One region of the Streptomyces sp. TG1A-60 genome, then DNA from elsewhere that is predicted to be linked to it. Evidence: riboswitches for the same ligand, from Rfam matches in the RefSeq annotation. Region 1 holds a riboswitch; each other region holds the start of a gene.
The links. Region 1 has a riboswitch for thiamine pyrophosphate ahead of WBG99_RS09125 (thiamine ABC transporter substrate-binding protein). Riboswitches for the same ligand answer to the same signal wherever they lie in the genome.
Positions count from the first base shown of each region.

Region 2: it holds a riboswitch for thiamine pyrophosphate, as region 1 does, so the genes downstream of both, thiO (glycine oxidase ThiO) here and WBG99_RS09125 (thiamine ABC transporter substrate-binding protein) in region 1, are expected to answer to the same signal.
Region 3: it holds a riboswitch for thiamine pyrophosphate, as region 1 does, so the genes downstream of both, thiC (phosphomethylpyrimidine synthase ThiC) here and WBG99_RS09125 (thiamine ABC transporter substrate-binding protein) in region 1, are expected to answer to the same signal.

Region 1 is NZ_CP147520.1:2,271,515-2,279,280, forward strand. It holds partial or broken gene WBG99_RS09100 (Rossmann fold nucleotide-binding protein) at 1-97, shown strand, start outside; gene WBG99_RS09105 (LAETG motif-containing sortase-dependent surface protein) at 376-1,059, shown strand; gene WBG99_RS09110 (maleylpyruvate isomerase family mycothiol-dependent enzyme) at 1,153-1,968, opposite strand; gene WBG99_RS09115 (ABC transporter ATP-binding protein) at 1,980-3,014, opposite strand; gene WBG99_RS09120 (iron ABC transporter permease) at 3,014-4,621, opposite strand; gene WBG99_RS09125 (thiamine ABC transporter substrate-binding protein) at 4,696-5,781, opposite strand; TPP riboswitch at 5,865-5,972, opposite strand; gene rlmN (23S rRNA (adenine(2503)-C(2))-methyltransferase RlmN) at 6,043-7,149, opposite strand; partial or broken gene WBG99_RS09135 (phosphatidate cytidylyltransferase) at 7,293-7,766, opposite strand, start outside.
Region 2 is NZ_CP147520.1:6,166,822-6,174,587, forward strand. It holds gene WBG99_RS26830 (thiazole synthase) at 34-828, opposite strand; gene thiS (sulfur carrier protein ThiS) at 833-1,033, opposite strand; gene thiO (glycine oxidase ThiO) at 1,048-2,223, opposite strand; TPP riboswitch at 2,221-2,332, opposite strand; gene WBG99_RS26845 (hypothetical protein) at 2,384-2,785, shown strand; gene WBG99_RS26850 (FAD-dependent oxidoreductase) at 2,818-4,047, shown strand; gene WBG99_RS26855 (Rv2175c family DNA-binding protein) at 4,185-4,550, shown strand; gene thiE (thiamine phosphate synthase) at 4,692-5,336, shown strand; gene metF (methylenetetrahydrofolate reductase [NAD(P)H]) at 5,464-6,387, shown strand; gene WBG99_RS26870 (hypothetical protein) at 6,444-7,391, shown strand; gene WBG99_RS26875 (NAD(P)/FAD-dependent oxidoreductase) at 7,426-7,766, opposite strand, start outside.
Region 3 is NZ_CP147520.1:4,130,793-4,138,558, reverse strand. It holds gene WBG99_RS17725 (LacI family DNA-binding transcriptional regulator) at 1-960, shown strand, start outside; gene WBG99_RS17720 (metallophosphoesterase) at 1,161-2,255, shown strand; gene WBG99_RS17715 (hypothetical protein) at 2,438-3,316, shown strand; gene thiC (phosphomethylpyrimidine synthase ThiC) at 3,579-5,405, opposite strand; TPP riboswitch at 5,400-5,556, opposite strand; gene WBG99_RS17705 (YibE/F family protein) at 5,628-7,103, shown strand; gene WBG99_RS17700 (SsgA family sporulation/cell division regulator) at 7,134-7,571, opposite strand; gene WBG99_RS17695 (IclR family transcriptional regulator C-terminal domain-containing protein) at 7,668-7,766, opposite strand, start outside.

The DNA of each region.
Region 1 (7,766 bases):
GGCGAAGTCCTCCTCGGCACACGGGTGGTGGGGGTGATGGACGGCCACGCGATGGCCCCGCGGCACCGAGGCGTACGAGGGCGCCGCCCGGCCCGGATCGCCCTGGTGGAGCGGATCGAGGAGGCCCCGGAGGCCCTGACGCGGCTGGGGGACTGAGCCGGGAACGAGACCGGGGGCGAGAATTCCGCAGGCTGCCGACCGGTGCTCAAACATTCGGACGGTTCATCACCGGACAGAGCCAACCGCTCGGACGCTTCTTCGGATTGACAGTACTTATCGCGCGCTTATAAACCTGTGAGGCACATGGGGAAGCCGCTGTTCCGGCGGCGCCCCCGTCACCCCCCAACTTCCCTGCGCTTCCCGTGAAGGGCAAACGTGTCCATATCCCCCCGTATCGCGCGGACTTCGCGTTGTATCGGTGTTGCCGTCGCATCCGCCGCACTCGTGTTCGGCGCCGCGGGCAACGCCATGGCCAGCAGCATCAAGGACTTCTCCGCCGTCGCCGAGTGCGACGGTGACAAGGGCGTCATCCGCGTCACCGACGTGGACCCGCTGGGCATCAAGGCCGAGATCACGGTCTACCTGGAGAACAACGGGGCCGACCTGCGCAAGGTCGGCAGCCGGACGATCGAGAACTCCACCGCCGAGGGTGTCACCATCACCTTCGAGGAGGACTGGGAGCCGAACGCCGAGTACCGCATCCACGTCACGGCGGACAAGTACGTCGACGAGGACATCGCGCCGAACCTGGTCGCGCCCGCCGAGGCGTGCGGGAAGGAGGCGGACACCCCGCCGGCCCCCGCCGAGAGCCCGGAGAAGCCCGCCCAGCAGGAACCGTCCGAGGCCGAGAAGTCCCCCACCCCGCCGACCTCGAAGAACACCGCGTCGGCGGGCACCAGCAACAACAACGTCCCGTCCGCCGAGGGCGGCTCCGACCTCGCCGAGACCGGCACCGATGCCGGCACCGGCCCGATAGCCGGTGCCGCGGCGGCCCTGGTCGCCCTCGGCGCCGGCGCCATGTACTACAGCACGCGGCGGCGTGGAGCCTCCACCCGCTGATCGGTTGCACACGGCTGTGGCCCGCACCCCTCTGTGAGGGGTGCGGGCCACAGCCGTGTCAGGGAGAGCCGGTTCTCGGCCTCGGCCGCCCGCTCACCCGAACGTCGCCCGCTCCAGCCAGAAGTCCAGCAGCCCCCGGTCCCCCAGCACCTCCAGTTGCCCGCCGTCCGGCGGGAGTCGACGGTAGAAGGCGAGCAGGACCTCGGTGAGCGGGCCGCGCAGCGCGACCGTCGCCTTCTCGTGGCCACGGCGCCAGCGCACGACGTCCTCGGTCAGTTCCACGGTCCACTCGGCGTTCACGTCGTCGGAGGCGTCGGTGGCGTGCAGGTGGATGCTGCGCCCGGCACCGCGCAGTTCGGCCGCCTCGTCGTGCGGCATGGTCCGCTGGACGAACTCGACGATCTCCAGCCACTCGTCGATCGCGTCGGCGGCGATCTCCGGCGCCACCTCGACCGGCCGTCCCACGGTGAGCGCGGCGTCGGCGCCGTGGATGACCTGTTCATGGGCCATCCGGCGGGCCCAGAACCCCGCGCTCCGCTCCCACCCCCACGACCACACCGGCGCCTTTGGCCCCGCCTCACGCAGCGTGGCGACGATGGTCGCGCCGGTCTCCGCGAGCCACGCGTCCAGCGCGGCGGGGTCCCCCTGCTTCTCGGGGCCCTCGCAGAGCGGGACGTCCGACTCGGGCACCTCTTCCTTCGACCGGGTCCGTACGTTCAGTTCGACCCAGCGCAGGGCGCCGCCGGTGTGGCGTATCAGCTCTTCCAGTGACCAGTCGGGACAGGTCGGCACGGTCGCCGACAGATCGGCGCCGGAGGTCACGATGTCCCTCAACCGCCGTACCTGGAACTCGATCTCGGTGCAGTAGCGGTCGTGCCGGACTCGGGGTTCTTGCCTGCTCATGGTCATGGTGCCGCACCTTATGCGGCCGGACCGCCCTCCAGCACGACGATTTCGGCCGCGTCGAAGCTCACGCCGACCTCGTCCCCGGGCTCCGGCGCGTCCCGCAGGGCGCACGCCGCCTCCAAACGCGGCGCATCCCCCGGCTGAAGGTGCACGGCGACATGGGTGCCCCGGAAGGTGCGCGCGGCCACGGTGCAGCGCAGCCCGTCGGCCGCGTCGACCAGCCGTACCCCGGCGGCCCGGACCAGGAGCGCGCACGGCCCCTGCGGTGCGCCCTCCGGCACCGGCACCTTGCCCCACGGGGTGTCCGCGGCCTGCCCGGCCACCGTCGCGTCGACCACGTTGTCGAAGCCGAGGAAGCGAGCCACGAACTCGTTCACGGGCCGCTGCCAGACCTCAAGGGGCGTGCCGGACTGGGCGATCCGGCCGTCCCGCATCACCACGACCCGGCCGGCCAGCGCGAACGCCTCACCCTGGTCGTGCGTGACCGCCAGCACGGTGGTGCCCAACACCCCGAACAGCTCCCGCAGTTCGACGACGAGCCGCTCCCGCAGCGAGCGGTCCAGCTGACCGAGGGGTTCGTCGAGCATCAGCAGCCGGGGGCGCGGGGCGAGGGCGCGGGCCAGCGCGACCCGCTGCTGCTCACCGCCGGACAGCTCTCCGACCCGCCGGCGCGCGGCCCCGGGCAGCCCCACCAGCTCCAGCAACTCCCTCACCCGTCCGGCCCGTTCGTCCTTCGCGGCCCCGCGCATACGAGGCCCGAAGGCGACGTTGCCGGCCACGTCCCGCTGCGGGAAGAGCTGGTGGTCCTGGAACATCAGGCCGACGCCACGCTGGTGCGCGGGCACGCCCGACTGGTCCCGGCCGTCGAGCAGCACCCGCCCGCCGTCGAGGGGTTGGAGCCCGGCGACCACCCGCAGCAGCGTCGACTTGCCACTGCCACTGGGCCCCAGCACACACACGACCTCGTGCTCCGCGACCTCCAGGTCGACCGCGTCGAGCACGGGCCGCCCGTCGAACCGTACGGTCGCCTCCGCAAGCCTGAGCAACATCAGAACTCCCCCGTGCGATCGGTACGGAGTCGTTCCAGCACCAGCAGGGCCACCGCGCACACCACCATCAGAATCGTCGAAAGGGCCATGGCCTGGCCGTAGTTGAGGTCCCCGGGCCGGCCGAGCAGCCGTGCCACGGCGACCGGCAGCGTCGGGTTGTCGGCGCGCGCGATGAACACGGTCGCCCCGAACTCCCCGAGCGACACGGCGAAGGCGAACCCGGCGGCGATCAGCAGCGCCCGCCGCACCATCGGCAGGTCGACCTCGCGCCACACCCGCCAGGGCGACGCCCCGAGCACGGCCGCCGCCTCCCGCAGCCGCTCGTCCACCGCCCGCAGCACGGGCAGCATGGTCCGTACGACGAAGGGGACGCCCACCAGTGCCTGGGCGAGCGGCACCAGGATCCAGGACGACCGCAGGTCCAGCGGCGGCTCGTCCAGCGCGATCAGGAACCCGAAGCCGACGGTCACCGCGGACACCCCGAGCGGCAGCATGAGCAGCGCGTCGAAGCCCCTGACGAGCCGGCCGGCCCGCCGGGTGAGCGCGGCGGCGGAGAGGGAGCCGATCAGCAGGGCGATGGCGGTCGCGGCCAGCGCGTAGCTGAGCGAGTTGCCGACCGCCTCGATCGGCGCCACCAGGAAGATCCCGCTGTCGTCACCGGTCAGCGCCTTGTAGTAGCCGAATCCCGGCGCGTCGAGCGACCGCTCCACCAGCACGCCCAGCGGCAGCAGAATCAGCACCACGACGGTGGCGAGGACCATGCCCAGCAACGCCCACTGTCCCGCCCCGCGTGGCTTCCGGGCCGTGAGCGACGCGTCCCCCAGCCGCAGCGCGCTCTCCCGCCGCCGTACGGTCCAGGCGTGCACGACGAGGACCAGAGCGACCGCGACGAACTGCACGAGCGTCAGCACGGCGGCCGTCGCCAGGTCGAAGATCTCCGAGGTCTGCCGGTAGATCTCCACTTCGAGCGTCGAGAAGGTCGGCCCACCGAGAACCTGCACCACCCCGAACGAGGTGAAGGTGAAGAGGAACACCATCAGCGTGGCGGCGGCCACGGCGGGCCCGAGCGCCGGGAGCGTCACCTTCCGCCAGGCCGCGAGCGGGGACGCCCCGAGCATCCGCGCGGCCTCCTCCTGCCGGGGGTCGAGCTGCGCCCAGAGGCCGCCCACCGTCCGTACGACGACGGCGTAGTTGAAGAACACATGCGCGAGCAGGATCGCCCAGACCGTCGTGTCCAGACGTACGCCCCACAGGTCGTCGAACATCCCGCCACGCCCGACCAGCGCCAGGAACGCCGTGCCGACGACCACGGTGGGCAGCACGAACGGCACGGTGACGACCGCCCGCAGGATGTCCTTGCCCCTGAAATCGAAGCGCGCGAAGACATACGCGCCAGGGAGCGCGATCAGCAGCGTGAGCGCGGTCGAGACGAGCGCCTGCCAGGTGGTGAACCACAGCACGTGCCGGATCCCGGAGTCCCCCAGCACCTCCGCGATCCGCCCGAACCGCCAGCCCCCGCCTTCCCCTTCGGCCTTCAGCCCCCGTGCGACGATCGCGGCGACGGGATAGGCGAAGAACACCGCGAAGAAAACGACGGGCAGGACCATGAGCCCGAGCCGCGCCGCGCTGCCTGTGCGGGCCCTCCGCCGAGGGGCCTTCGCCGCCTCGGCAGGTGTCCCGGTTACTTCAGTACGAGCGAGGTCCACGACTTGACCCACTGGTCACGCTTCTCGGCGATCTTCTCCGGCGCCATGGTCTCGGGGTCCTTCGCCGCGGGCCCGTACTCGGTGAACTCGGCGGGCACGGACGCCCCCTCGACCACCGGGTACACGAACATGTTGAGCGGCATGTCCTCCTGGAACTCCTTCGAGATCAGGAAGTCGATCAGCGCCTTGCCGCCCTCGGCGTTCTTCGCGTTGCTCAGCAGCCCCGCGAACTCGATCTGCCGGAAACAGGTGCCGGTCGCGACCCCGGTCGGCGCGGTCTTCGGGCGCGGGTCCGCGTAGACGACCTCGGCGGGCGGCGAGGAGGCGTACGACACGACGAGGGGCCGGTCGCCCCCGGCCTTCTTGCCGTCCGTCGAACCGGAGAACTCCTGGTAGTACGCCTGTTCCCAGCCGTCGACGACCTTCACACCGTTGGCCTTGAGCTTCTGCCAGTATCCCTCCCATCCCTCGTCGCCGTACTTCGCGGCCGTACCGAGGACGAATCCGAGTCCGGGCGAGGATGTGGAGGCGTTCTCGGTGACGAGGAGATCCTTGTACTCGGGCTCGACCAGATCGTCGAACGTCTGCGGCGGATCGATCTTGTGCTCGGTGAAGTACGCCTTGTCGTAGTTGACGCAGATGTCACCGGAGTCGACGGGCGTCACCCGGTGCTCGTCCTTGTCGAGCTGGTACTCGGCGCCGACCTTGTCGAGGCCCTTCGCCTCATACGGCTGGAAGAGGCCGTTGTCGAGCGCGCGCGACAGCAGCGTGTTGTCGACGCCGAAGAAGACGTCGCCCTGCGGGTTGTCCTTGGTCAGGATCGCCTGGTTCACGGCCTGGCCGGCGTCACCGCTCTTGAGGACCTTGACCTTGTAGCCGGACTCCTTCTCGAACGCCTTCAGCACGTCCTTGGAGTAGGCGAAGGAGCCGTGGCTGACGAGGGTGACGGTCTTGGAATCGGTGCCACCGTCGCTGCCACCCGATCCGGACGACCCGCACGCCGACAGAGTGACCAGGCCCAGCCCGACGACCAGGACCGTTGCCTTCTTGGTGATGCCCACTGACTTGATTCCTCCTGGGGGTGACCAGGAAGAGACGCGGCCCTGCCCGGGATCCCGAAGGGTTCCCGCGCAGGGCGCAACAGCTTGAGTGATGACCGAACTTCCTACCCAGAATGACCTGGGCGAGGTTCAGAGGGTCTGCGGCCTGGTTGCCGCACTCTCAGCGCTGTGGCGCTCCCCTGTCGGAATATGAAGATGTGTACGAAGGTCAGAGTACCCCGTGGCCGGATCCTGACTCCCGCCCGGTGGCCGGCACTCCGCCTACCTCTCGGTGGCCGCCAGTTGCCCGCACGCCCCGTCGATCTCCTGCCCCCGGGTGTCCCGGACGGTCACCGGCACACCGTGCGCGGCGATGGCGTCGACGAACGCCTTCTCGTCCTCGGGACGGGAGGCGGTCCACTTGGAGCCCGGCGTCGGGTTGAGCGGGATGAGGTTGACGTGCACGGGCCTGCCCTTGAGCAGCCGGCCCAGCCGGTCACCGCGCCACGCCTGGTCGTTGATGTCCCGGATGAGTGCGTACTCGATGGACAGCCGCCGCCCGGACCTGGCCGCGTACTCCCACCCGGCGTCCAGGACCTCGCGCACCTTCCACCGCGTGTTCACCGGTACGAGCGTGTCCCGCAGCTCGTCGTCCGGCGCGTGCAGCGAGATCGCGAGCCGGCACTTGAAGCCCTCGTCCGCGAACCGGTGGATGGCCGGCACGAGCCCGACCGTCGACACGGTGATCCCCCGCTGCGAGAGCCCGAGCCCGTCCGGCTCGGGATCGGTGAGCCGGCGGATGGCCCCGACGACGCGGTTGTAGTTGGCGAGCGGCTCACCCATCCCCATGAAGACGATGTTGGAGAGCCGCGCGGGCCCACCCGGGATCTCCCCGTCCCGCAGCGCCCGCATCCCGTCGACGATCTGATGGACGATCTCGGCGGTGGACAGATTCCGGTCCAGCCCGGCCTGCCCGGTGGCGCAGAAGGGACAGTTCATCCCGCACCCGGCCTGCGAACTGATGCACATGGTGACCCGGTCCGGGTACCGCATCAGCACCGACTCGACGAGCGTCCCGTCGAACAGCCGCCACAGCGTCTTCCGCGTAGTCTCCTGGTCGGTCGACAGATGCCGCACGACCGTCATCAGCTCCGGAAGCAATGCCTCCCGCAGCTTCGTGCGCGCACCCGCGGGGATGTCGGTCCACTGTTCCGGGTCGTGCGCGTACCGCGCGAAGTAGTGCTGCGACAGCTGCTTGGCGCGAAACGGCTTCTCCCCGACCGCGGCAACAGCCTCCTTACGCTCCGCAGGCGTGAGATCAGCGAGATGCCGCGGCGGCTTCTTGGCTCCGCGGGGGGCGACGAAAGTGAGTTCTCCGGGTGCAGGCATAACCCTCCCAGTGTCGCAGATCAACTCTGGTGGCCCAGGCCACAGCGTGCCAGGGGCCGACTGCCCCGGAGTTCACGCCAGTGGGCCCCGTCCCGGCGAACCGGGGCGGGGCCCACACGCGTCACGTACGCATCGCCGACCGGTCAGCCGGAGCCCACGAACAGCACCAGGAGCAGCCAGACCACCGGAGCGGTCGGGAGGAGGGAGTCCAGGCGGTCCATGATGCCGCCGTGGCCCGGCAGCAGGGTGCCCATGTCCTTGATGCCGAGATCCCGTTTGATCATGGACTCGCCGAGGTCGCCCAGCGTGGCGCTGGCGGCGACGGCGAGGCCGAGGAGCAGGCCCTGCCACCAGATGCCGTCGTCGATGACGAACTGCATGAGCAGCGCGCCCGCGGCCATGGCGAAGGCGACCGCGCCGAGCAGACCCTCGCGGGTCTTGCCGGGGCTGATGCGGGGCGCGAGCTTGTGCTTGCCGAAGCGCCAGCCGACGGCGTACGCGCCCGTGTCGCTGACGACGGTCAGCACCAGGAACACGAGGACCCGCCGCGGCCCGTCGTCGGCGGTGAGCATGAGCGCGACGAACGTGGCCAGGAACGGCACGTAGAAGGCCGCGAA
Region 2 (7,766 bases), 3.9 Mb from region 1:
CGAGCGAGGCTGGTGGGGCGGGTGAGATCCGACTCAGAACGCCGGCCGTTCCGGATCCAGCCGTGCCAGCCCCTCGCCCGGCGACGACGCCTGCGCGAAGTGGCGCCGGGGGATCCGCCCCGCCCGGTACGCCAGCCGCCCCGCCTCCACCGCGTGCCGCATCCCCTCGGCCATGAGCACCGGCTCCTGCGCCCGGGTCACGGCCGAGGCGAGCATGACGCCCGCACATCCCAGCTCCATCGCGAGGGCGACGTCCGACGCCGTCCCGGCACCCGCGTCGAGAATCACCGGCACGCGCGCGTGCTCGACGATCAGCCGGAAGTTGTGCGGATTGCGGATCCCGAGCCCGGACCCGATGGGCGACCCGAGCGGCATGATCGCGGCACAGCCGACGTCCTCCAGCTTCCGCGCGAGGACGGGGTCGTCGCTGGTGTACGGCAGTACCGTGAAGCCGTCGTCGACCAGTGTCTCGGCGGCGTCCAGCAACTCGATCGGGTCGGGCAGCAGAGTCCGCTCGTCGGCGATGACCTCCAGCTTGACCAGCGAGGTGCCGAGCGCCTCGCGCGCGAGGCGGGCGGTCAGCACGGCCTCGCCCGCCGTGAAACAGCCGGCCGTGTTGGGCAGCACCCGGATGTCGAGCCGGTCGAGCACGGACAGGACCGAGCCGTGCACCGAGGTGTTCACCCGGCGCATCGCGACCGTCGTCAGCTCCGTGCCGGAGGCCATCAGCGCGCGCTCCAGGACGTCGAGGCCGGTGGCGCCGCCGGTGCCCATGATCAGGCGGGACGAGTAGGTCGTACCGCCGAGGACGAAGGGGTCGTCTGCCATGGGATCAGCCTCCTTGGACGGCGGTGAGGACCTCGACGCGGTCCCCCTCGGAGAGAGCGGTGGACGCCCACCGCGCGCGCGGGACGACGGTTTCGTTGAGCGCGGCGGCGACCCCGGAGGGGGACGCGGTGAGCGTCCGCACCAGCGCGTCCAGGGCGGTGCCCGCGGCGATCTGCCGCCGCTCTCCGTTGACGAGGACGCCCAGCGTCCCGGTGGCGCTCATACGGGCTGCTCCACGAGTGTGCGGGACGCGCCGGCGCGGAACCGCAGCGGCGTGAAGTCGCGGGCCTCCTGCGGCAGCTCGCCGCTGGTCAGGGCGTACGCCATGACGTCGCCGGTGACCGGGGTGAGGAGCACCCCGTTGCGGTAGTGGCCCGTGGCGAGGAGCAGGCCGTCGAGTTCGGTGGGGCCGAGGAGCGGCGCGTTGTCGGGGGAGGCGGGACGCAGTCCCGCGCGGGTCTCGGTGAGCGGGAGCTCGGTGATCCCGGGGACGAGTTCATGGGCGTCGCGCAGCAGTTCGTACACCCCGCCCGCGGTGACCGTCGTGTCCCAGCCCTGCTCCTCGCTGGTCGCGCCGACGACGAGTTCGCCGTTCTCGCGCGGCACCAGGTAGACGTGGCTGCCGCGGACCACGGCCCGCACGGTCCGGCTCAGGAAAGGCGCGTACGGCTTCGGCACGGTCAGCCGCAGCACCTGCCCCTTGACCGGCCGCACCGGCGGCAGCACCTCGGCCGGCACCCCGGGGAGCCGCCCGCTGAGGCTGCCCGCGGCGAGGACGACCTGCCCGGAGGCCAGCTGGTCACCGTCGCCGGCCCGAACCCCGGCGGCCCGCTCCCGGACCACCGACAGCTCCTCGGCCCAGGCCCGGTGGAACGCCACCCCGGCGCGCTCGCAGGCCGTGACGAGGGCCCTGGAGAGCCGCCTCGGGTCGATCTGATGGTCCCCGTCGACGCGCAGCCCGCCGCGCACGCCCGGCGCGAGCATCGGCTCCAGACGGCGGCATTCGCGGCCGCTGAGCCACTCCGACGCGAGGCCCGACCGGTAGTGCAGGGCGTGCAGTTCCCGCAGATGGGCGCGGTCGTCGGCGTCCAACGCGACGGCGAGCGTGCCGGACCGGCGGTAGCCGAGGTCGAGGCCGGTCGCCTCCGTCAGCTCGGCTGCGAAGTCCGGATAGCGCCGCGCGGACTCCAGGTTGAGCCCCAGCAGCGTCTGTTCGCCGTAGTGCAGCTCGGTGACCGCGGCGAGCATCCCGGCCGCCACCTGGGCGGCACCGCCACCGGGCTCGGGGTCCACCACGGCCGTGGCGAACCCGCGCTGCGCGGCCCGCCAGGCCGTCACCAGCCCGATGACGCCGCCCCCCACGACGAGGACGTCTGACGTGTGCGTACGCGACATGGGCGTCCAGCCCCTCCCTTCGCCGGCATGACCCGGATCAGGTTCGTACGGTCGGAGGCCGCCAGCCTCCCTCTCAGCCCGGTGCGTCCGGGCTCCCGCGAGTGCTTACGCTGGCCACCCTAGCCCGGTACCGCACGCCTCGGTAAGGGAGCCTCCGCGTATGCCCCGCTCGCTCGACGGTCTCGTCCTCGCCCCGGTCGCGGACCAGGCCCCAGGCCAGGTGGGCACCCGCACCCGGTTCGCGTACCACGAGAAGGACGGCGAGATCTGGGCCGCGTACGCGGGCGGCGACGTCGTACGCGGTCACCTCGTCGGCACCCGCGAGGGCGACCGGCTGGACTTCCGGTACGTGCAGCTGAAGAGCGACGGGACCACCGCGTCCGGGCACTGCGTGTCCCTGGTCGTCGAACTGCCCGACGGACGGGTCCGCCTGGAGGAGACCTGGGAGTGGGAGTCGCAGCCGGGCAGCGGGACGAGCGTGGTGGAACAGGTGGAACAGGTGGAACAGGTCGACGAGACTGTGGGCGGACTCACAGAGAGCGACCGCCGGCCCACCGGCTGACTGACTGACTGTCAGGTGTCTATGGTGAGCTGGTGAGCGAGCAGACGCAGCACAGGGGCGGCCCGGCGGCGCGGCGCGTGGTCGTCGTGGGCGCGGGGATGGCCGGGGTACAGACCGCGGTGGCCCTGCGCGAACAGGGCTTCGACGGCGATGTGACACTGATCGGCGCCGAGCCCCACCAGCCGTACGACCGGCCGCCGCTGTCCAAGGCCGTGCTGCTCGGCAAGTCCGAGGGCTCCGCCTTCGACGTCGACTTCGAGGCGCTCGGCATCGAACTCCGGCTGGGCCGCGAAGTGGCGGGCCTGCGCCCCGCCGACCACGAACTCGACACGCCCACCGGCCCCGTCCCGTACGACGTCCTGGTCCTCGCCACCGGCGCCGAACCGATCCGTCTGCCGGGCGCCGAGGGCGTGCCCGGGGTGCACCTGCTGCGTACCCTGGACGACGCCGAGCGGCTGCGGCCCGTGCTGGCCCGGCAGCACGACATCGTGGTCGTGGGCGCGGGCTGGATCGGCGCCGAGTTCGCCACGGCCGCGCGCGAGGCGGGCTGCGCGGTGACGGTCGTCGAGGCGGCCGACCGCCCGCTCGCGGGCGCGCTCCCCGCCGAGGTGGCCGCGCCGATGACCGCCTGGTACGCCGACAGCGGCACCACCCTGCGCACCCACGCGCGCGTGGAACGCGTCGAGCCCGGGACGGTGATCCTGGACGACGGCACCCGGGTGCCCGCCGGTGCCGTGGTCGTCGGCATCGGCGCGCGCCCGGCGACGGCCTGGCTGACGGGCTCGGGCATCGAGCTGGGCGCCCACGGCGAGGTGGTGGCCGACGACCACCTGCGCGCCTCCGCGCGGGATGTCTACGCGGTCGGCGACTGCGCCTCCTTCCCTTCGGGAAGGTACGGCCGACGTCTCCTCGTCCACCACTGGGACAACGCCCTCCAGGGCCCCCGCACGGTCGCCGCGAACATCCTCGGCGAGACCCCCGAGACCTACGACCCGGTCCCGTACTTCTGGTCCGAGCAGTTCAGCCGCTTCGTCCAGTACGCCGGCCACCACGCCTGTGCCGACACCACCCTCTGGCGCGGCGACCCCACCGGCGCGGCCTGGACCGTCTGCTGGCTCCGCGCCTCCCGCCTCGTCGCCCTCCTCGCCGTGGGCCGTCCCCGCGACCTGGCCCAGGGCCGCCGCCTGATCGAGGCGGGCACGCCGATGAACCCGGAGCTGCTGACGGACCCGGCGAGACCGCTGAAGGCGGCGACGGCGTAGCGCGGGCACGTCTTCCCCGTGGCCGCCCTCTCCGCCTCCTTCCGGCGTTCCTTCGCCGGGGGCGGAGCACCCCGGTCGGCCCCCGCCGGAGGCGGCTCGGCTACCCAGTGTCAGTCCCAGATGGCAGTCTTGGTGACGTGACCGAGATTGACGCAAAGATCGATGCTCTCGTCCCCGCGTGGCTGACCCTCCCCGACATCGCAGAGATGCTGGACGTCGAGGTGACGCGCGTGCGGCAGCTGGTGAAGGAAGGCCAGCTCATCGCCGTACGCCGTGGTGAGAACCGCGCGCTGCACGTCCCCGCCGCCTTCATCGACGGGGACCGGGTGGTCAAGGGCCTGTCCGGCACCCTGACCCTGCTGAGGGACGACGGCTTCACCGACGAAGAGATGCTGGAGTGGCTCTTCACTCCGGACCCCAGCCTGCCCGGCACCCCGGCCCAGGCCCTGAGCGAGAATCGCGGCACGGAGGTGAAGCGCCGCGCCCAGGCGCTCGCCGTCTGACCGGGGACACCTGACACCTGACATATCCGAAACACCGCGACACCTGGAACAGCCGCCTGTGCGGTGTACGGGAGCCGGGCCCGCGAGGGGCGCGGTCCCCGTACACCGCACCGACACCGCTCCGCCACGGGGGACTCTCGCATGCCCGACACCGCCGCACACCTCGCCGACGCCCGGCTCTACCTCTGCACGGACGCCCGCAAGCGCCAGGGCGACCTCCCGCAGTTCCTGGACGCGGTCCTGGGCGGCGGCGTGGACATCGTGCAGCTGCGCGACAAGGGCATGGAGGCCGCCGAGGAACTGGAACACCTCCAGCTCCTCGCGGACGCGTGCCGCCGGCACGGGAGGCTGCTCGCCGTCAACGACCGCGCGGACGTCGCCCACGCCGTCGGTGCGGACGTCCTGCACCTCGGTCAGGGCGACCTTCCGGTCCCCGCCGCCCGCGCGATCCTCGGTGCGGACGTCCTCATCGGCCGCTCCACGCACGCCGAGGCGGAGGCCTCGGCCGCGGCCGTCCAGGAAGGCGTGGACTACTTCTGCACGGGCCCCTGCTGGCCCACCCCCACCAAGCCCGGCCGCCACGCCCCCGGCCTGGACCTCGTGCGGTACACCGCGGCCCTCGGCACCGACCGCCCCTGGTTCGCCATCGGCGGCATCGACCTCGGCAACCTCGACGAGGTCGTCGAGGCGGGCGCCCGCAGGGCCGTCGTCGTCCGGGCGATCACGCTGGCCGACGACCCCGGAGCCGCGGCAGCGGAGTTCGCCAAGCGGCTGCGCGCCCTCTAGTGCCACGGCACCAGCGTGCCCCCCGCTCCCGGCCGCCTGCGTCCAAGGCGTGGACAACAGATCGGCAAAACGGTCAAAACGCCCTGCTCTGGTTGGGGGACGGTCCTGACCTGGCTAACCTGCCGATATGGCCCTAGGAACCGCTTCCACCAGGACTGATCGCGCACGCACCGTGCGTGACATGCTCGCCACGGGCAAGACCACGTACTCGTTCGAGTTCTGGGCACCCAAGACCGAGAAGGGCGAGCGGAACCTGTGGAACGCCCTCCGCAGGATCGAGGCGATCGCGCCCAGCTTCGTCTCCGTGACGTACGGCGCCGGCGGCTCCACCCGGGCCGGCACGGTGAAGGCGACCGAGCAGATCGCCGCCGACACCACCCTCACCCCGGTCGCCCACCTCACCGCGGTCAGCCACTCCATCGCCGAGCTGCGCAACATCATCGGCCAGTACGCGGACGCCGGGATCCGCAACATGCTCGCGGTCCGCGGCGACCCGCCCGGCGATCCCATGGGCGAGTGGGTATCGCATCCGCAGGGCCTGACGTACGCCGCCGAACTCGTCCAACTCATCAAGGAATCGGGCGACTTCTGCGTAGGTGTCGCGGCCTTCCCGGAGATGCACCCGCGCTCCGCCGACTGGGACAGCGACGTGGCGCGCTTCGTCGACAAGTGCCGGGCCGGCGCCGACTACGCGATCACGCAGATGTTCTTCCACCCGGACTCGTACCTGCGTCTGAGGGACGCGGTGGCGAGCGCCGGCTGTGACACCCCCGTCATCCCCGAGGTCATGCCGGTCACCAGTGTGAAGATGCTGGAACGGTTGCCTCAGCTCAGCAACGCTGCCATCCCGAACGTCCTGAAAGAGCGGATCGTCACAGCCAAAGACGATCCGGTCGCTGTACGCTCCATTGGCATCGAGTTCGCCACGGAGTTCTGCGCGAGGCTGCTGGACGAGGGAGTCCCCGGACTTCACTTCATCACCCTGAACAACTCCACCGCGACTCTGGAAATCTACGAGAACCTGGGCCTGCACCATCCGCCACGGGCCTAGACCGGTCGCACTCGCGTACGACACACTGCGGAGCGGCTACAGGGAGAGGGGCGTACATGGGCTGGACGGTCCTCTACATCGCGTTCGGCGTCGTCGCGTTGTGGCTGCTGGGTGAGGTGCTGCTGCAGTACAAGGCGCGGCTGCGCTGGCGGTTGCTCGCCTTCGCCGGTTTCCTCGGTGTCGTCCTCGGTGTACTGATCCCCAACGTGTTCGTCATCGCGCTGGGCGCGGTCGGGTTCGCGATCGGGCAGACCTTTGTGACGCTGTCGTTCCGCCGTGGTTTCGAGGCCGGCTGGGCCGTCCGCCCGCGTCCCGGTGAGGGCGAGGACGGCGGCAGGAGCGCCAAGGCCGGCAAGAAGCGGCGGCGCGGCGAACCGGAGCAGGACCCGGCCCTGGATGCCGCCGACCCGGAGACCGTGGCTGCCGGAACATACCGCCAGACCGAGGACCCTTTCGGCCACGACGACCACGGCGACCACGACGACGACGTGTTCGTCCGCCCGCAGTCCACGCCCTCTCCCTCCACGACCGGGGCGAGCACCGTCTACTCCCCGGAGCCCCTGCCCGACGACACCAGCTCGTACGGTGTCTACGGCGACGACAACGCCTACGCCGACGGGCGGCCCCACGCGAGCGCCGACCAGTCCGCCCAGGACGAGGCCTTCGCCTACTACGGGTACGACCAGCAGAGTTACGGCTACGACCCGGCCCAGCAGCAGTACGCCGCCTACTCCGACCCGTACATCGGCACGCAGACCTACGACGCCACCGCCTCGTACGACCAGTCCTACGGCCAGCAGGGATACGGTCAACAGGGCTACGGCCAGGACCAGTACGGCAACGGCGCGTACGGGGGCGACACCCCGCCCGGCGGTGTCTGGGTCCCGCAGCAGCGCAACACCGACGACCCCTTCGGCTCGGACCTCCCGGCGGACCAGCAGTACCCGTACCAGGGGAACGGCAACGGCGGGAACGGGTTCGACGAGCAGCAGTACCGTTTCTGAACCGCCGCCGGGGCCCCGCGCGAGCCCCGGCGTCTCACTGTGAGCCGCGGAAGTCCGGTCCCTCCACGATCAGTCCGGCCACCAGCGCGCCCGACATGCCCGCGTGCGGAAGCCCGCCGCCGGGGTGGGACCAGCCGCCGACCAGGTACAGACCCGGGAAACGGGCCGCGTTGGACGGGTGCAGGAAACGGCCGTCGGCCGCGGCGAGCGCCGGCGGCGGGACGGCCCCGTGCTCGGCACCCGTCTCCCGGGCGGTGTCGGCCGGGGTGCGCACCTCGCGCCAGAGCAGCCGCTCCCGCAGGCCGGGCACGGCGGCTTCGGCGGCGGTCACGAGCAGCTCCGCGCACCGCTCGGCATGGTCGCCCGCCCCCCAGT
Region 3 (7,766 bases), 1.9 Mb from region 1:
GACGCCACCCGACGCCATGTACGCGAGGTCGCCGACCGACTTGGCTACCGCCCCTCGGCGGCGGCCCGAACCCTCAGAACCGGCAAGTCCGGGCTCATCGGCCTGACCGTGACCACGTACGGGAATGAACCTTTCACCTTCACCGAGTTCGCGTACTTCGCGGAAATGGCGCGGGCCGCCACCTCGGCCGCGCTCGCCCGGGGCTACGCCCTGGTCATCCTCCCCGCGACCTCGCGGCACGACGTGTGGTCGAACGTCGCCCTGGACGGCACCGTGGTCATCGACCCCTCCGACCATGACCCGGTCGTCAGCGAGCTGGTCCGCCAGGGATTACCGGTGGTCTCCGACGGCCGGCCGGCCGGCTCGCTCCCGGTCACCGCGTGGGTCGACAACGACCACGATGCCGCCGTCCTCGGCATCCTCGACCACCTGGCCGACGCGGGCGCCCGCCGGATCGGACTCCTCACGGGCACGACGACGGACACGTACACTCATCTCTCCACCACCGCATACCTGCGCTGGTGCGAGCGCGTGGGCCAGGATCCGGTGTATGAGGCCTATCCGGCGCACGATCCGTGCGCGGGAGCCGTCGCAGCCGATCGGCTGCTGGCCCGGCCGGACCGCCCGGACGCGGTCTACGGCCTCTTCGACCCGAACGGCACCGATCTGCTGGCCGCGGCCCGGCGGTACGGCCTGCGCGTCCCCGACGACCTGCTGCTCGTCTGCTGCAGCGAGTCCGCCGTGTACGCCACCACCGAGCCGCCGATCACCACGCTCTCGCTGAAGCCGCGTCGGATCGGCACGGCGGTGGTACAGCTCCTCATCGACGCCATCGAGGGGGGCGATTCTGACCAGCCGGTCGAGCAGGTGATACCGACGGAGCTGATCGTGCGGACCTCGTCCGAGCGGCGTCCACCCCGTACGACGGTCAGCCCGCCACGATCACCTGAAGCGGGTTGATGCCCGAGCTGAGGATCCGGACGGGAATCGGGCGGGGAAAGCCCCGCCCAATTCGGGAGAAAACCGCGGTGAACTGTGGTCCTGCGCCATTTCACCACCCCTGGGTCATCACATGGCGCGATCCGCATTCCTATGATGGGCGCACGACACCGCGGGCCGCTGCGACCAGGCAGTCCGATGCGGTGCAGACGCGGGCGATGGTGGTGGAGGGGTCGATGACTCAGGGGGCCGGTCAAGGACCCGAGGTGCGGACGCCGACGGTGCGCGATTTCCGCGTGCCCGCGTACGTCCACGAGGCCGGTCCGTACGGACACACCGCGCAGGCCGGCGAGACCTCCATGCCTTCCGAGGAGCCGGAGGGCTACCCCGAGGGGTACACCCCGACCCAGCGAGACCTACCGGTGATCAACCGGGGTGACACACTTCAGGTCGTGATCGACCCGGAGGCCGCGGCGGCCGAACAGCCCGCCACCCCGCCGAGTCCGCTCTTCGTCGTCGGGGACGTCCACGGCTACCTCGACGAACTTCTCGCCGCGCTCCGCGAGAAGGGCCTCGTCGACGCCGCGGGCAACTGGTCAGCGGGAACCGCCCGGCTCTGGTTCCTCGGCGACTTCACCGACCGCGGCCCCGACGGCATCGGCGTCATCGACCTCGTGATGCGCCTGTCCGCCGAGGCCGCGGCGGCCGGCGGCTACTGCAAGGCCCTCATGGGCAACCACGAGCTGCTGCTGCTCGGCGCCAAGCGATTCGGCGACACCCCCGTCAACTCCGGCGCGGGCACCGCCACCTTCCAGGCCGCCTGGCTCCTCAACGGCGGCCAGAAGACCGACATGGACCGCCTCCAGGACCACCACCTCCAGTGGATGGCCCGCCTCGACGCCATGGAGGAGGTCGACGGCCACCTTCTGGTGCACTCCGACACCACCACCTACCGCGACTACGGCGACTCCATCGAGGCGGTCAACGACACCATCCGCGAGACGATCACGCGCAACGACCCGGACGAGGTCTGGGACCTCTTCCGCAAGTTCACCCGGCGCTTCTCCTTCCGCGACGAGGGCGGCGCCGACGCCGTGCGCTCCCTGCTGGACACCTACGGCGGCACGCGCATCGTGCATGGTCACAGCCCCATTCCGTACCTCCTGGGCGAGGTCGGCTCTGAGGACGGCGAGGACGACACGGGCCCTTCGGTCGAAGGTCCGTACATCTATGCGGACGGCCTGGCCGTCGCCATGGACGGCGGCGTGACCATGGCCGGAAAGCTGCTGGTCCAGCAACTTCCGTTGAGCAGCTGAGCCTTCACGGGCAGGCGTCCTCCGTCGGAAGAGTTCGCTGGCCAGGGGCCAATTTCTTCAAACCCCCTGTCACCGCCCGCCATCACCGCTCTACCATCGGCTTATCCGTAGCAGGCTCCCCTCCGTTTCTGCCCGACGGCTCGTCAGCATGCCGAGCCACAAGCCCTACGGAGCATCGGGGGATGCACATGAACAGCGTTCCGCAGCACCTGCTCAGTGAGGACCGCCAGGAGTACGAGCGGATCCTCGGCGAGGTGCTGCGCTCCGCACCACACCGCCCGGAACTCGCCGCCGGTCTCCGGCGGCTCAACCCCGAGCAGCTGCGCACCATGGCCCTCAACGCCACGGCGCTCATCACGGCCGCCGCGGCGACCGAATACCAGTACTACGTCAAGGTCCGCTACGAGTTCCGCAGCCCGTCGACAGGCACCACGCCCGCCCGTGAGGGGACGGCGTCCGGCTCGACCGAGCCGGACGGCACCGCGGTGGGACTCGCGGCAACCATGGGTGAGGTCACCGAGGCCGCCGGCGCGGGCGCCGGTGCCATCGCCGCGGTGCTCGCGCCCGTCCTCGCCGGAACGGCCGCGGTGCTCTTCCTGCTCGTGGGGTGCGTCATGAAGGTGCTCGACCCCCAGCAAGCTATCGCCGACACCCTCCTCACCACCGGGTGGGTCTTCGGCGCGATCACGGCGGCGGCGATCCTGGTGGCCGCGGTCGCCCTCCTGCTCACCGCCCTGCGCAACAACGCCACGGCCCTCCTGGACCACGGAGCGCGCAGCGAGTTGAGCGACGAGGTGGCCCGCGCCCGGGAAGCCTGGCGCGAGGCCCTCCTGGAGCGCGGCATCCTGCCGTTCCTCCGTGATGCCCTCGCGAACCCGGGCCCGTCGGTGCTCGACGAACCGGGCCGGCAGTCCCCGCCCAGCCGCATGCCGCACCTCGGCTACGACCGCCCGAACTTCAGCAGCAGCCCGGAAAGCGGCAGCTCCGGCTCCCGCCCCAGCTTCTCCAGCCCGGATTTCACGAGCCCCGACTTCGGCAGCCCGGAGCACCAGCCCGAGTGACGCCCCGGGCTCCGGCCGCGGCCCTGCGACCACCGGACTTCGGCGGCCACCCGGTGCGCCGTCGGCCGGCGGCAGGCCCGGACTCATGGCGCCGCCGACCCGCGACGGCAGGCTCTCCCGGCAACCGGCCGGAAGAGCGCCGCTCGTCGTACGGGCACTCGGCTGCCGAGATCGAGCACGGCGGCCACGCGCCACCCTGCGCGTCGGCGCGCTCAGGGACCCGGTCCTACGCGTCGGCGCGCCAAGGGCCTGTCCGGCGGGCTTAGTCCGCCATCGGCAGATAGACGCGGTTCCCCGCCTCCGCGAACTCCTTGGACTTCTGGGCCATGCCCGCTTCGATCTCGGCCCGGGAACCGCCGTGTTCACGGCGGATGTCATGGGAGATCTTCATCGAACAGAACTTCGGGCCGCACATGGAGCAGAAGTGGGCCGTCTTGGCCGGCTCGGCCGGGAGCGTCTCGTCGTGGAACTCACGAGCCGTGTCAGGGTCGAGGGCCAGGTTGAACTGGTCCTCCCAGCGGAACTCGAAGCGGGCATCCGACAACGCGTCGTCCCACTCCTGTGCACCCGGGTGACCCTTGGCGATGTCCGCCGCGTGGGCCGCGATCTTGTAGGTGATGACGCCGGTCTTCACGTCGTCACGATCGGGCAGTCCCAGGTGTTCCTTGGGCGTGACGTAGCAGAGCATCGCAGTGCCCCACCACGCGATCATCGCGGCACCTATGCCTGAGGTGATGTGGTCGTACGCCGGCGCGACGTCCGTGGTCAGCGGGCCGAGCGTATAGAACGGAGCCTCATCGCAGATCTCCTGCTGCAGGTCGATGTTCTCCTTGATCTTGTGCATCGGGACATGGCCCGGGCCCTCGATCATGGTCTGTACGTGGAAACGCTTCGCGATCCGGTTGAGCTCCCCGAGTGTGCGCAACTCCGCGAACTGCGCCTCGTCGTTGGCGTCCGCGATAGAGCCCGGCCGCAGGCCGTCACCCAGCGAGTACGTGACGTCGTAGGCGGCGAGGATCTCGCACAGTTCCTCGAAGTTCTCGTAGAGGAACGACTCCTTGTGGTGGGCCAGGCACCAGGCCGCCATGATCGAGCCGCCGCGCGAGACTATGCCGGTCTTGCGGTTCGCGGTCAGGGGGACGTACGCCAGGCGCACGCCCGCGTGGACCGTTATGTAGTCCACGCCCTGTTCGGCCTGCTCGATGACCGTGTCCTTGTAGATCTCCCAGGTCAGTTCCTCGGCCTTGCCGTCGACCTTCTCCAGTGCCTGGTAGAGCGGCACTGTTCCGATAGGGACGGGGGAGTTGCGCAGCACCCATTCACGAGTGGTGTGGATGTTCCGCCCAGTGGACAGGTCCATGACCGTGTCGGCGCCCCAGCGGGTCGCCCAGGTCATTTTCTCGACCTCCTCCTCGATGGAGGAGGTGACCGCGGAGTTTCCGATGTTGGCGTTCACCTTCACCAGGAACCGCTTACCGATGATCATCGGCTCGATCTCCGGATGGTTCACATTCGCGGGCAGTACGGCCCTGCCTGCGGCGATCTCCTCGCGGACGACCTCCGGTGAGACGTTCTCCCGTACGGCGACGAACTCCATCTCGGGGGTGATCTCCCCGCGTCGCGCATAGGCCAACTGGGTCACCGCCTGGCCGTCACGGCTCCGGCGCGGCTGGCGCGGTCGCCCCGGGAACACCGCGTCGAGATTGCGCAGTCCACCGCGCGGCGACGTGTGCTTGATCCCATCGTCCTCGGGGCGGACGGGGCGGCCCGCGTACTCCGCGGTGTCGCCACGGGCGATGATCCAGCTCTCGCGGAGAGGGAGGAGTCCCCTCCGGACATCGGTCTCCGCTGTCGGATCGGTGTACGGGCCGGAGGTGTCGTACAGGGTGACGGACTGCCCGTTGGTGAGGTGCACCTGGCGGACCGGCACCCGTAGATCGGGGCGTGAGCCCTCGATGTACGCCTTGTGCCAGCCGATGGACTTCCCGGCCTCCAGAGCCTGTCCGCCCTGGTTCTTTTCGCCCTCGGGCGAGGCAGATGCCCCGTCCGTCTGGCTGGAGGCAGACGTGCTTGTGTCCTCGATGGTCATATGGGACCTACTCCCTACGCCGGCATTACCCGGTAACAGGTTCAGCGGTCGACGCAGCGATTTCCGCCACGCGATGTTCCACGTGAAACATCGCGTCTGCGGAGGTCAGCGCCCTCTCAGCCCGGTGCTCCGAGCTCCCGCGTGTGCAAAGGTGCCTCAACGCTAGCGGCAGATGTGGCGCGGTGAACAGTGGGCATCGCTCGTTCTTGCGATGATCGGTCGGTGACCACGACGCAGCAGCCCCCGCCTCCGCCCCCCGAGCCGCCCCATGGCCATGGTCCCGGAAACGGCCATGGGCATGGTTCCGACGGCGGCCATGGACACGGTTCCGGGGGTGGTGGCCACGGCTCCGGAGGCGGGCATGGCCACGGTGACGGACATGGCCAAGGCCCGGTCCCCGGCGGCGGGCACGGCCATTCCCACAGCCACGGTCCCGCCGCGCCCGTCTCGCAGCACCTGCGCAAGGTGATCGCGGCGGTGCTGATCCCCTTCGCGACAGCGGTCGTCGTGGGCCTCGTCGCGCTCTGGCCCAGCGGCGCCCCGGCGCACGAGCGCACCGGGGTTGGCTTCGACCGGCAAACGCAGCAGGCCACCGTCACCAAGGTCGACGAGGTCGACTGCTCGTCGGTGAACGCCTCGGGCGGCACCCCGACCGGTGACACCTCCACGGCCGAGGGCTCGTCCGCCCAGCAGCAGGCGAGCGGCACCTGTAAGAAGGCCACGGTCCGGGTCGACACCGGCCAGGACAAGGGCCGTACGTTCACGGAGATCGTTCAGCCGGACCAGTCACGGCAGTTGGAGCAGGGCCAGGAGGTCGTGGTCGCGTACGAACCCGCCGCGCCCAGGGACCTGCAGTACTCGGTCACCGACGTGAACCGGAAGGTTCCGCTGGCGCTGCTCGCCGGCATCTTCGCGCTCGCCGTCGTGGCGGTGGGCCGGCTGCGCGGTGTCATGGCCCTCGTCTCGTTGGCCGCCAGCTTCCTGCTGCTGACCCTCTTCATCCTGCCGGCCATCCTGCAGGGCTCGAATCCACTGGTCGTCGCGGTGGTCGGGGCGAGCGCCATCATGCTGATCGCGCTCTACCTGTGCCATGGCCTCTCGGCCCGCACATCGGTGGCGGTGCTCGGCACGTTGATCTCCCTGGTGCTGATCGGTGTGCTGGGCTCGATGTTCATCGGCTGGGCCCATCTGACCGGCAACACGGACGACAACACCGGTCTGATCCACGGGCTGTACCCGACGATCGACATGAGCGGTCTGTTGCTCGCGGGCGTCATCATCGGTTCACTCGGTGTGCTCGACGACGTGACGGTCACCCAGACGTCGGCGGTCTGGGAGCTGCACGAGGCCAATCCGTCGATGGGCTGGCGCGGACTGTACCGCGCGGGCATCCGGATCGGCCGGGACCACATCGCCTCGGTGGTCAACACCCTCGTCCTCGCCTACGCCGGTGCCGCGCTGCCGCTGCTGCTGCTCTTCTCGATCGCGCAGAGCAGTGTCGGCACGGTCGCCAACAGCGAGCTGGTCGCCGAGGAGATCGTGCGTACGCTCGTCGGCTCGATCGGCCTGGTGGCGTCGGTTCCGGTGACCACCGCGCTGGCCGCCCTGGTCGTCTCGGCCGACCGCCCCGGGACCCCGGAAGCGACGGCGGTGCCCGCTCCGGCACGCGGTGGAAAGGGCCGCCGCCGCAAGCGCTGAAGCGTTACGGCACCCCGATGCCGCAGCCGTTCAGCCCGCGCTCTGTTCCTCCGCCAAGATGCGGTCCAGGGCCTCGTCGAGCAGTGTGTCGAAGTCCGCGAGGGAACGCTCCTGCCCCAGCGGCACGAGCTTGTCCGTACGGTCCAGGAAGGCCACGAGCGGCGCCGTGCCGACCCGGAACACCGCCTGGTCGGTGCCCACTTGTAGCCGGATCAGCACTTCGCCGAACGTCTCCGGATCGGCGGGCGCGATGTGGACGTCCCCGTCCCCGCACGGCCGCCCCACGCCGTCGATGAGCAGCTCCCGCCCGAAGGCCCAGGTCACGGGAGCATCACCAGGCAGGTGGAAGGTCAGCCGCACGGCGTAGGGATCACAGGTCTCGTAGCGCAGCTCCACCGGGATGCGGAAGGAGAGCTCCTCAGAGACGAGGAAGCTCATCATGACCTCTGCCTGTACCGACTCGCGCATCGCCTACCGCCGTGTTCGTCGACTGGCCAGGAATCATCCGCCTGACACCCCTGGAAGTTTGCTGAAAGTACACAAGAGATCACAAGGAGTGATTTTTCAGATACTGATAGAGATAGCGAGTGTCCCTAGCAGCTTTCCGATCTCGGCCTGCAATCGATGAGCTGCGGGCAGCAACCGGTCAGCCTGGTGCGAGGG